One region of the Rhizobium sp. BK008 genome, then DNA from elsewhere that is predicted to be linked to it. Evidence: riboswitches for the same ligand, from Rfam matches in the RefSeq annotation. Region 1 holds a riboswitch; the other holds the start of a gene.
What was found. Region 1 has a riboswitch for thiamine pyrophosphate ahead of thiM (hydroxyethylthiazole kinase). Riboswitches for the same ligand answer to the same signal wherever they lie in the genome.

Region 2: linked by a shared signal. The riboswitch ahead of FHT69_RS22265 (YkoF family thiamine/hydroxymethylpyrimidine-binding protein) and the one ahead of thiM (hydroxyethylthiazole kinase) in region 1 are both predicted to bind thiamine pyrophosphate.

Annotation. Positions count from the first base shown of each region.
Region 1 is NZ_JACIFK010000002.1:171,109-176,760, reverse strand. It holds gene FHT69_RS12305 (ABC transporter substrate-binding protein) at 1-347, opposite strand, end outside; gene FHT69_RS12300 (glycoside hydrolase family 3 protein) at 391-1,413, opposite strand; gene FHT69_RS12295 (GNAT family N-acetyltransferase) at 1,438-1,917, opposite strand; gene thiD (bifunctional hydroxymethylpyrimidine kinase/phosphomethylpyrimidine kinase) at 2,134-2,943, opposite strand; gene thiE (thiamine phosphate synthase) at 2,940-3,575, opposite strand; gene thiM (hydroxyethylthiazole kinase) at 3,572-4,375, opposite strand; TPP riboswitch at 4,426-4,522, opposite strand; gene FHT69_RS12275 (invasion associated locus B family protein) at 5,227-5,652, shown strand, end outside.
Region 2 is NZ_JACIFK010000005.1:400,472-406,123, reverse strand. It holds gene FHT69_RS22280 (SDR family NAD(P)-dependent oxidoreductase) at 1-622, opposite strand, end outside; gene soxR (redox-sensitive transcriptional activator SoxR) at 702-1,166, opposite strand; gene FHT69_RS22270 (NADPH-dependent FMN reductase) at 1,250-1,825, shown strand; TPP riboswitch at 2,014-2,127, shown strand; gene FHT69_RS22265 (YkoF family thiamine/hydroxymethylpyrimidine-binding protein) at 2,118-2,726, shown strand; gene FHT69_RS22260 (ABC transporter permease) at 2,739-3,545, shown strand; gene FHT69_RS22255 (ABC transporter ATP-binding protein) at 3,542-4,342, shown strand; gene FHT69_RS22250 (ABC transporter substrate-binding protein) at 4,423-5,433, shown strand.

The DNA.
Region 1 (5,652 bases):
TTCTTCAGGTAATCATAGGTGAACTTGACGTCGGCTGCGGTCAGCGGCTTACCGTCAGACCATTTCAGGTTCGGGCGCAGCTTGAACTCGATGCTCTTCAGATCGTCGGAGAGCTTGAAGCTTTCGGCCAGACGATAGACCGGCTTGTTGCTGTCGAAGCGGTTGAAAATAACCAGCGGCTCGTAGATGAAGTCGAGCGTCGACTGGCGCGATGAGGTCTGGTTGAACGGGTTGAAGTTGCGAACCCAGGTCGTCGCCGGTTCGATATTCGCCGTCAGAATCGTCTGCGCCATGGCCGATCCCGAAAGCAGCGTCAGCGCGGCGGCGGCAAGAAGATATTTTTTCATGTTTTATTCCCCTTTTCTTATGCGGTGAGAGTTGACGGGCCGGTCAGGAGACCAGCGCGCTGGCAAACATGTCTTCGACTTCTGCGTGGGCGGCGCGGACATCGACTTTGAGATTGCCGAGGCGCGCCTTGCCGGCGGCGATCCGCTGCAGGGCGGCTTCCGTCAGGGGACGGGCGGCCTTGGCGGCAGCTTCGCTTTCCGGAATGTCGCCGTGGCTGTGGAGCGCGATGTCGAAGCCTGCGTCGAGCACCTGTCTGACGCGTTCCGGCAAAGTACCTGAGAGCGACTCCATGAAGATGCAGTCTGATATCAGCACGCCCTCATAGCCCATCTCCTTGCGGATCACGTCGTGCATGATGGGCGAGATGGACGCCGGCAGCTCCGCGTCATAGGCCGAGTAGACGACATGGGCGACCATGGCCCAGGGCGTATCTTTCAGCGCGACGAAGGGTTTGAAATCGGTCGCGGTGAGCGTCTCGCGGCTGGCGTCGACCACCGGCCGCTCCTTGTGGGAGTCGAGCGTCGCGCGGCCATGGCCGGGAATGTGCTTGATGACAGGCATGTTGCCGGTCTCGAGCAGGCCATCGACCACCTCGCGGCCGAGGGCCGCGATGAAATCGGGATCAGGGCCGAAGGAGCGGGCGCCGATGACCGCGCTCGTCGTCTCGAAGACGAGGTCGAGAACGGGCGAGCAGCCGCTCGAAAGGCCGAGTTCCGTCATCATCGCGCCCATGGCCTGGGAGGAAAGGCGCAGTGCTTTTTTGCCGAGATCGAAATCGCGGCGCGCAAGTTCGGCAAACTGGCCGAAGCTGCGGAAGAGCGGCCAGGGGCCGGCATCGAGATGCTGAACGCGGCCGCCTTCCTGGTCGGTGAAGACAGGTGCGTCGTCGCGGCCGACGGCTTCGCGGAAGCGGGCGATCAGCCGCTTGGTCTGCTCCGGCTCGCGCTGATTGCGCCGGCCGACGAACAGGCCGAGCGGATTGGTGTCGCGAAAAAGGGCGAATTCATCATCCGAAATCGTGGGAGTGGGAAGGCCGACGAAAAGGGCGAGCGGGGTCGAGGACAATTCTGTAGCTCCGGGATCACATGGTCATTTCGGCGTGCTTCTCAGCATGCCTTCGTAGATGCCCTTGTCGGGGGCGGGGATGATGGTTGCGCCTGCGGTCTTGGCGTAGAAATCGACTGGCCCGGCATCGCCGATGAAGGCATAGGCGTGGCCGAGCGTCTTCATCGTCTGCAGGCAGGCGGAGAAGAGGGCGAGCCCGATACCCCTGCCGCGCGCTTCCGGGTCGACGCCGGTCGGGCCGAAGAAGCCGCGCGCCGTCGTGTCATAGCAGGCAAAGCCCAGCAGCTTGCCGCCGTCGACGGCGATCAGGCAGGCAACCGGCTGGTGGGAGAAGGCGACGGCGACTTCGCTCGCCCAGTTCTCGCTGAACCGTTCGCGAACCCAGCTGATGATAAGATGCAGTTCAGGGGGGAGGGCCGGACGGATGGAGATGCCGATAGCATCGGCTTTCCGTTTCAGGTCGGCGAGCTCAGCGGAATACAAGCTCACAAGCAGGTCTGCCACCTGTCACTCCTCCAGTTATTCCGTTATTGCGGAATGTATCCCCTTTTAGTGTTATAGATTTGGCCATCTGACCGGGCTTGTCAACAAGGTTTTTCAGAAGGTCAAAGGGACTGCCCGCACTGCGACTGCGGTTTCAACGCAAAGTAGCTGCCGAACGAAAAACGGCCCGGGAGGGCCGGGCCGTTTCGATTGGCTGCATCTATGCCGAGCGAGCGCTTATTCGCCGTCTTTCCACAGCACATGAAAATGCTGCACCGGGCCGTGGCCGGAGCCGACGGTGAGGCTTCCGGCTGCCGCGACCGCGCCGGCGAGATATTGCTTTGCGATGGCGACCGCCTCCCGCGCCGAGGCGCCCTTGGCAAGTTCGGCGGCCAGCGCGCTGGAGAGCGTGCAGCCGGTGCCGTGCGTGTTCTTGGTCGGCACGCGCATGGCTTCGAACCAGTGCAGGCCAGCGGCGGTGGCAAGGACGTCAGGACTTTCGTCGCTATCGAGATGGCCGCCCTTGACCAGCACTGCGGCCGGGCCAAACGCCCGCACCTGTTCGGCCTGCGCCGCCATCTCGGCTCGGTTTGTCGCCACCGGTTGGTGCAGCAGTGCGGCGGCTTCCGGCAAGTTCGGGGTCAGGAGTGTCGCAAGCGGCAGCAGCCGGCGGGTCAGCACGTCGACCGCCTCAGGCGCGAGCAAGGCGGCGCCACCCTTGGCGATCATCACCGGGTCGATGACGATCGGAATGTCGCGGTGGTCAGTCAGTGCACCGGCAACGGCATCGGCGATGCCGGCATTGGCGATCATGCCGATCTTGACGGCATCGACGCGCACATCGGCAAAGACGGCATTGATCTGGTCGGCGACGAATTGCGGCGGCACCAGATGCACGCCGCTGACGCCTTGGGTGTTCTGCGCTGTCAGCGCGGTCAGCACCGCCATGCCGTAGACGCCGCGGGCGGAAAAGGTCTTGAGATCGGCCTGGATGCCGGCGCCGCCCGAGGGATCGGAGCCGGCGATGGAGAGAACGTTGCGGATCATGCGCGGGCCTTTCGAATTTCTGCGGCGATGCGGCGCGTGGCCGCTTCGGGATCCGGCGTACCGCAGATGGCGGAGACGACGGCAAGGCCCTTGGCGCCCGCAGCAAATACTTGGGCGACATGATCCGCCTTGAGGCCGCCGATCGCAACCGACGGCACCGGCGAGGCCTTTACCAGCATGGCAAGACCGTCAAAACCGATCGGCTGCTTGTGATCGGCCTTGGTCGGCGTCGCAAACACCGGCCCGACGCCGGTATAATCGACCAGATCCGGATCGACGGCGGCGGCAAGCGCCGCGGTCTCGACCGAGAGGCCAAGGATCATGGCAGGGCCGATCATCGTCCGCGCCGTGCGCGCGTCCATATCCTCCTGGCCGATATGCAGACCGTCGGCGCCGATGGCGATTGCCGCCTCGACATCGTCGTTGACGATGAACAGGGCGCCGGTCCCGACAAGCGCCTGTTTCAAGGCGCGACCGGTCTCGATCATCCCGGCGGTGCCGGCATGTTTGTCACGCAGTTGCACCATCGTCGCGCCGCCGGCAATGGCAAGGCGCGCCGTTTCCACCATGCCGATCCCCGCGCAGAGATCGGGGTCGAGGACGAGATAGAGCGAAAGGTCGAAAGCCTTCATGCCGCCGATATCCTCGCTCTGGCGTCAAGCGTTTCGGCGTCGAGCGCTGCCAGCGCATCGAGGAAGCGCCAGGAGAAGGAGCCGGGGCCGGCGGCGCCGAGTGCCGCGTCTTCGCCGGCGATGGCGAAGGTCGAAAGGGCGGCGACCGTGGCGCCGAAAATGTCCTCGGGCGCCGTTGCCGCAAAGGCGCCGACGAGGCAGGTGAGCGAGCAGCCGAGCGCGGTGACTTGCGGCATCAAGGCCGATCCGCCTTCGATGCGCACGGCCCGCTCGCCGTCGGTGACGAAATCCACGGCGCCGGTCACGGCGACGACCGCCCGCTGGCGCTCGGCGAGCCATCGCGCCGAACCTTCCGCCTGCTCGACCGGGTCGCGGCTGTCGACGCCCTGGCCGCGGCTCTCTCCGCCGGCCAGCGCGATGATTTCGGAAGCGTTGCCGCGGATGATGGTCGGATGCAGCGCCAGGAGATCGGCGACGGCGTTGCGGCGGAAGGCCGTTGCATAATGGGCGACCGGGTCGAGCACCCAGGGCTTGCCGGCTGAGGCCGCCGCCTTCGCCGCCGCCTGCATGCCGTCGATCCATTGCGTCGACAGCGTGCCGATATTGATGGTCAGCGCACTGGCGATCCCGGCGAATTCGCCGGCTTCTTCCGCGGCATGCACCATGGCGGGCGAGGCGCCCGCGGCAAGCAGAACATTTGCGGCGATGTTCATGGCGACGTAATTGGTGATGCACTGAACGAGCGGCGGCTTCTCGCGCATCGCCTTCAGCATCGCTCCGGGTGTGGTCTTGGTCTGCATATGGCCCCTTTCAGGCGGGGGCGGCCACGGGGCGGTTCGTGCGGGCGATGCCGCGACCCCGAGCGACTCCCTCCGCCGGCATTATCCGGTTCAGGTTCGAAGGGTGCTTCTCAGCCCGTCTGTCGACGAACGCCCCTGTCTCTCATCGCGTTTCTTTTCGCAGAGAACGGGGCTGATGTCACCTCGAAAATGACAATCATGCGACCGACGCGGCGCGCGATGGCTATGGATGATTTATGGGTCGGGATCGCCTTTCATGAAGGACGAGAGATCGCCGCCGATTCGGGTCTTGACCAGGTTTTCCCGAAAGTCGTCTGCCGGTTCTCTTCCGGGTTGGCCGGGTCCTTGCCTTTTCGCCATGCGGCTATCCTCTCCTTTTTCAAAAGGAATAACCGCAGCAACCGTGGGTGAAATCAATTTCTAAAATACATCTTGGTATTTGTGAGGGATTGGCTGCCAGCCTTGGTGAGGGTGCTGATGCGGGAAAGCAGTCTTTTCTTTGAAAGAATGAAGTTCATCTTCCCAAGACTTTTCTACATTTGGAATAGCGCGAAGTTATTCACCCTATCCGTTCATCGGTGGAATTTTTCAATGCAGGCGAGCACGAGAACAGCTTCGCGTAAGTTGCGTGTCGTCTCATCGTCTCGCCATTCAGTTTCATTCCGCTGTCGAAATTTTGTGGCGATTTCGTTGCGGGAAGCCTCTCCCAGGGCGCCGAATTAAACTCCCAGAACGCGAAGTAAATATCTAACGGAAACTTTACCGTGCTGACACGCTTAGGTTGACCAAACGATGGATTGTAGCGATATGACTTTACACGCCAATAAAATCTTCCTGAAGTTGTATTTTCAATGAGCAAATTTTTGAAAGCCGATATGAAGTGGGGCCGCCAGACTGCCGCCTCCGTTCTGATATTCATCGCTTGGGCGAATCCTTCTTTTTCGCAATCTGCTGTTCCTGCCGATCAGGGAGCGGGGCAGGTGCAGGCGCCGGCGATAAAATCCCAGAAATTCGACGACTGGTATTATCGCTGCTCGGGTTCTGAAGGCACCGAGGCCTGCGAAGTCGCCCAGATCGCGCAAGTCGCCAAAGACGGCGAGAACGTCAACGTGCTGACGCTGGCGATCGCAGCTGCGCCGGCCGGGTCCCAAGGCAAAGGCGAAAAGGGCAGAGGCGAAAAGGGCAAGGGCGAGAAGGGCAGGCCGGGGCTGACGCTGACCGCTCTTCTGCCGCTCAACGTCTTCCTGCCCTCGGGCCTGTCGATCAAGGCCGACGGA
Region 2 (5,652 bases), on a different contig from region 1:
ACACGCAATTGACCCGGATTCCATCCGGTGCGAGCTCACGGGCAAGCGCCTTGGAATAGGTCGCAACGAAGGCTTTCGAGGCCGAATAGATCGAGGAACCGGGGCTGCCGCCGGTCAGCGCCGAAATCGAAACCGTGTTGACGACAGCGGCGCCTTCAGCCGCCTTTAATGCCGGCAACAGTGCGCGTGTCAGCGCCACCACCGATGTCTGGTTGAGCCGCACGATCGCCTCATATTCTGCGTCGGTGAGCGTGGCCGCGGGAAACCGGCCAAGCATGGTGCCGGCATTGTTCACCAGCACATGCACCCTGTCGAAGAAGGCGAGAACGTCTTCGGCAAATTGCGCCGCCCCACCGGCCGCCGAGAAATCGGCGTGCAGCAGCAGCGCCCGTCTTTCGGATTCAGCCGTCAGCAGGAAATCCGGCAGCTCGCGTCCCGGCTTGCGCCCGGTATGGACGATCACTTTTGCGCCGCAGTCCAGGAACTGCCGGGCCACTTCGAGGCCGATGCCGCGGCCGGCGCCGGTCACGACGACATTGCGATTTTCGAACAGTCTGGGATGAAACACGAAGCCGTCCTCCTCGCGGACAGTGCCGCCGGTTGCGTCACTCGCCCTTAACATATGAGCGCGCCGACCGAAAGAAAGGCAGGTACCGATCTTTCCCGGGAGACGCAGCCAAGTCTCCCTCTGGGGAAGGGCTCTAGCTTTCGGTCTCCAGAAGCCGCGCACCCGACCCCTCTTTGCCGAGCCGATCGCAGGGATTGCGCAACGGACAGCTTTCGATCGACAGGCAGCCGCAGCCGATGCAGCCGGTCAGACGGTCGCGCAGCAGGCTCAGCCGCCTGATTCGCGCGTCGAGATCATCCTTCCAGCGCGCCGACAGCACCTGCCAGTCGCCGACGGTGGGCGTGCGTCCCTGCGGCAGCGACTCGAACGCCGCCTGGATTTCCGAAAGCGGAATGCCGACACGCTGCGCCACCTTGATGATGCCAAGCCGGCGCAGCACGTCACGGCCGTATCGCCGCTGGTTGCCGCGGGACCGGATGCTCGAGATCAGCCCCTTGGTCTCGTAGAAATGCAGCGCCGAGACGGCAAGGCCGCTGCGCTCCGCCACTTGGCCAACCGTCAGAAGTCTGCCGAGCGGCGCTGCAGGAATCGTATCCATCGGCTCTTGACCTCAATATTAGTTGAGGTTTTATAACCCGTGCTTCGATAAGCGTAAAGTCCAATCGCGACAAGGAGCAACGCATGAAAACACCCACCAGGCTGGCGGTCATCTATGGCAGCACGAGAGAGGGCCGCATCTGCGACCGGGTGGTCAAATGGCTGACGCAGGAGCTCGTCCGCTTCCCGCAATTTGATATCGACATCATCGACCCGCTCGATTTCGCGCTGCCGGTAAGCCGTGACATGGCACACCCCGAAATCGACAGGCTCGCCGGGCGGCTCGGCATGGCCGACGCCTTCATCATCGTCACCCCGGAATACAATCACAGCTTCACGGCCTCGCTGAAGTCGATCATCGATTTCTTCTTCGAGCCCTGGCAGGGCAAACCTGTCGCCTTCGTTTCCTATGGCGGCATATCAGGCGGCCTGCGCGCCGTCGAACAGCTGCGCCTCGTCTTTGCCGAACTCCACGCGGTCACGATCCGCGATTCGGTGAGCTTTACAGCACCTTGGAACCGCTTCGACACCGAGGGACGGCTCGACAATCCCACCGACGCGATGCGTCTGCTCGATCGGATGATGGCGAGGCTGGAATGGTGGACACGGGCGCTCGTCACTGCCCGCAGCGATCGCCCCTATGCCGACATCGCCGCCTGAGGCAGCAAGCTCCGGTTCCGTTCCCGGCAGGTACGGAACCTCGAGGGACACCCGGGCAGGACCTCCGTCCGGGTGTTCTCGACAGTAAGACATATCAGTCGATACCGGGCATGGCAGGCTCATCCCGACCGCATGGACGGGTTCGCAACTTTGCAGTTGCGGGGAGAAAACCCCGGTGATAGTTTCCGCGCCATTAACGGGGGAGCTCCGTATTGCCGGGGCTGAGATGTGAGGTGCAAGCCTCTGGACCCTTCAAAGCTGATCTGGGTAATGCCAGCGGAGCGAGGTTCAGATGTTCTCGGGCGCACAAGTGTCACTCTATCCGATGTCCGGCGATTTCGTCGGCATCATTCTCGATGCCGTCAAGGCGCTCGATCCCTATCGCGACCAGCTGCGCATCGAGACCGATGACATCTCTACGCTGCTGGTCGGCCCGCCTGACATTCTTTTCGCCGCCATGCACGATCTTTTCGTCACCGCCGCAAAGACCGGCGAACATTGCGTGCTGTCCGCCGCCGTCTCACGCGGCTGCCCCGGTGAGCCCGACGAGGCCATCTGCGGCGTCAACCCCTCCTCCGGCCAGGCAGAGCCGCTTGCTGACCGTATAGCGGCCGCCCTTGCCGCCGTTGAAATCGCCGCCGAGACCGGACAGCCGACCGCTGCCCAATTCTCGCTCTACGTCATGGGAACCGGCACCCATATGGACGAGATCTATGGCTGCATCGACTTTCTCAAACGCTCCGGCACTTTCGACCGCGCCAAGAATTTCTGCACCAGGCTTTCTGGCGATGCCGGCGCCGTCTTCGCAACCATTCGTGAGGCCTTCTATCGCTTCGGCGACCCCGAGGGGCATGTGACCCTCGATATCACGGTGTCAGCCAATAGCCCGACGAAAGCCTGAAATCGAACGCCGATGACACCGCTACCACCACTGGGTTCGCGCCTTGCCGCGCTCCGCGCCGCTCTCTACCGGGGCATACCTGCCCTGCTCGCCGGCTGCGCCTTTTTGGCGGCATGGGAACTCTATGTCGATCTTTCCGGGATCAAGCCCTCCATCCTGCCGGCGCCGTCGCGCATCGTCATCCAGGGCTGGCTGAACCGCGAGGCGCTGATATCAAACACCTGGCCGACGCTCGGCGCGACGCTTGGAGGTTTCGCGCTGTCGCTTGCTTTCGCCTTCGCAGCCTCCATCCTCATGGATTTCGTGCCCTTCATGCGCCGGGCATTGCTGCCGATCTTCATCGCCAGCCAGACCCTGCCGCTGGTGGCGATCGCGCCCCTCGTCGTCCTCTGGTTCGGCTTCGGCCTGCTGCCGAAAGTGTTGCTGGTGGCGCTCGTCACCTTCTTTCCGCTGCTCGTCGCCCTGCTGCAGGGCTATGAATCGACCGACCGCGACATCGCCGAATTGCTGAATTCGATGAAGGCGAGTCGCTGGCGGATTTTCTGCCTGGCCCGGCTTCCCTCCTCGCTGCCCTATTTCTTCGCCGGCCTCAGAATCTCGATCACCTATGCCGTCGTTGGCGCGATTTTTGCCGAATATGCCGGCGCCGCCCGCGGCCTCGGCATCTATATCCTCAACGCCAAGAACAATTTCCGTCCCGATCTCGTGCTCGCCGCCGTCGTCGTCAGCGCCGTGCTCACGCTCGGCCTCTTCGGGCTGACGCTGTTGATCCAGCGCCTCGTCATGCCCTGGCAGCCAACCGGGGAGCGGCGCCGATGAGCGATACAATGGTTGAACTCGGTAGTATCTCGAAGTCCTTCGACGGCATGAAGGTGCTGGGCGACATTTCGCTCACCGTCGCAGACGGCGAGTTCGTTTCGATCGTCGGACCGTCCGGCTCCGGAAAATCGACGGTGCTGCGGCTGCTGACACAGGCGCTTCGACCCGATTCCGGCACCATGCTTTTCAACGGCGTGCCGCTGGAACAGGCACCGCATTCCTTCGCCTTCATGCCGCAGCGCGATGCGCTGATGCCCTGGCGCCGGATCATCGACAATGCGGCACTCGGCCTCGAGGTGAAAGGCATGAGCCGCCGCGCGGCCCGCGCCGCCGTCGCGCCTTTGTTCGAGAGCTTCGGCCTTTCCGGCTTCGAACACCACTATCCTTCCGAACTATCCGGCGGCATGCGCCAGCGCGCCGCACTGCTGCGCACCGTCGTCCAGACGCAGGACATGCTGCTGCTCGACGAGCCCTTCGGCGCGCTCGACGCGCTGACGCGCACGCAGATCCAGGAATGGCTGCAGGGCATGTGGACCGAGCACCGCTGGACGGCGCTGCTGATCACCCATGACGTTCGCGAGGCCGTGTTCCTCTCCGACCGGATCTACGTGCTTTCGGCCCGTCCGGCGCGTATCATCCGCGAATTCCGCGTTCCCCTGCCCCGTCCGAGAAGCATCGCCGACCTCGGCTCGCCGGCGGCCCAGGCGATCGAAACCGAAATCCTGCAAACCCTGCTTCATCCGCAAGAACAGGATGATTTTAGGCCGGTCGGCCCAAAATCTGAATCGCTGTTCTAATTTATAGAGTTAGAGCATGATGTCGTCCGAAACCGCCGACACTTTTCGGCATCATGCTCTAGAGACCTGAGGAGGTCACCATGCTGCTTCTCACCCGCCGCCAGACGATTTTCGCCGCCATCGCGGCAAGCCTTGCCGGCCGCACCGCCTTCGCCCAATCGGCGCCCGCAAAGGTTCGCATCGCGCTCGACTGGACGCCCAACACCAACCATATCGGCATCTATGTCGCCAAGGCGAAGGGCTTCTACGCCGATGCCGGACTCGATGTCGAGATCCTTCCCTTCACCGATACCAGCGCCGGAACACTGGTGTCGAACGGCGTTGCCGATTTCGGCATCAGCAGTGAGATCGAGACCCTCACGCAGCGCGCCGGCGGCGGTGACGTGAAGATGGTCTACGGCGTCGTCCAGACAGAAACCGCACGCCTGATCTTCAAGGGCGGACGCGACGACATCAAGAGCCCGAAAGACCTCGACGGCAAGACCTATGGCGGCTTTGGCGGCACCTGGGAGAGCGCGCTGATCTCCGCAATGATCCGCAATGACGGCGGCAAGGGCGACGTCAAGACCGTCACCCTCGGCACCTCCGCTTACGAGGCGCTGGACAATGGCTCGATCGATTTCACGCTGGAGATCTACACCTGGGAAGGCATAGCCGCCGAACTGGAGAACCGGAAGATCGGCCGCTTCCACTATTCCGATTATGGCATTCCCGACGAGCAGACGACGGTCATCGTCTCCAGCGACGCCTATCTCTCGGCAAACCGGGAACACGCCCGCGCCTTCATCCAGGCCACGCGCCAGGGTTATGCCTATTCCGTCGACCATCCCGACGAAGCCTGCGATCTGCTGATCTCTGGAAGCAATGGCGCACTGATGAATACGGAACTGGTAAAGGCGTCTCAGAAGGCATTGATCGAGGGGCACTTCCTGAAATCCGAGGCCGGCGTGATCGGTAAGCTCGATCCGGCAAAGGCCGAAGCCCTCGGCGGCTTCCTGCTCGAGAATGGGATTCTGGTCGACGCCAATGGCGCCGCACTCAAGGAGAAGCCGGACTTTTCCACCTATTATACCAACGAACTTCTCGACTGAGCCCAACGCCTGCCTTGCCCGTCGCGGCTTTCCGCTGCAAAGTCCGAGACCCGGAGCATGATGTCGTGCGAAAACCGCTCACACTTTTCGGCATCATTCTTTAGAGCGCCGCGCGTCCTTTCGGATGCGCAAAGGACGCTCTAACACTTAGAATTTAGGCATCGTGCTTTCCGAAAATCGATTCCGATTTTCGGGCCGATGCGCTAGGCAAGGCGGGGG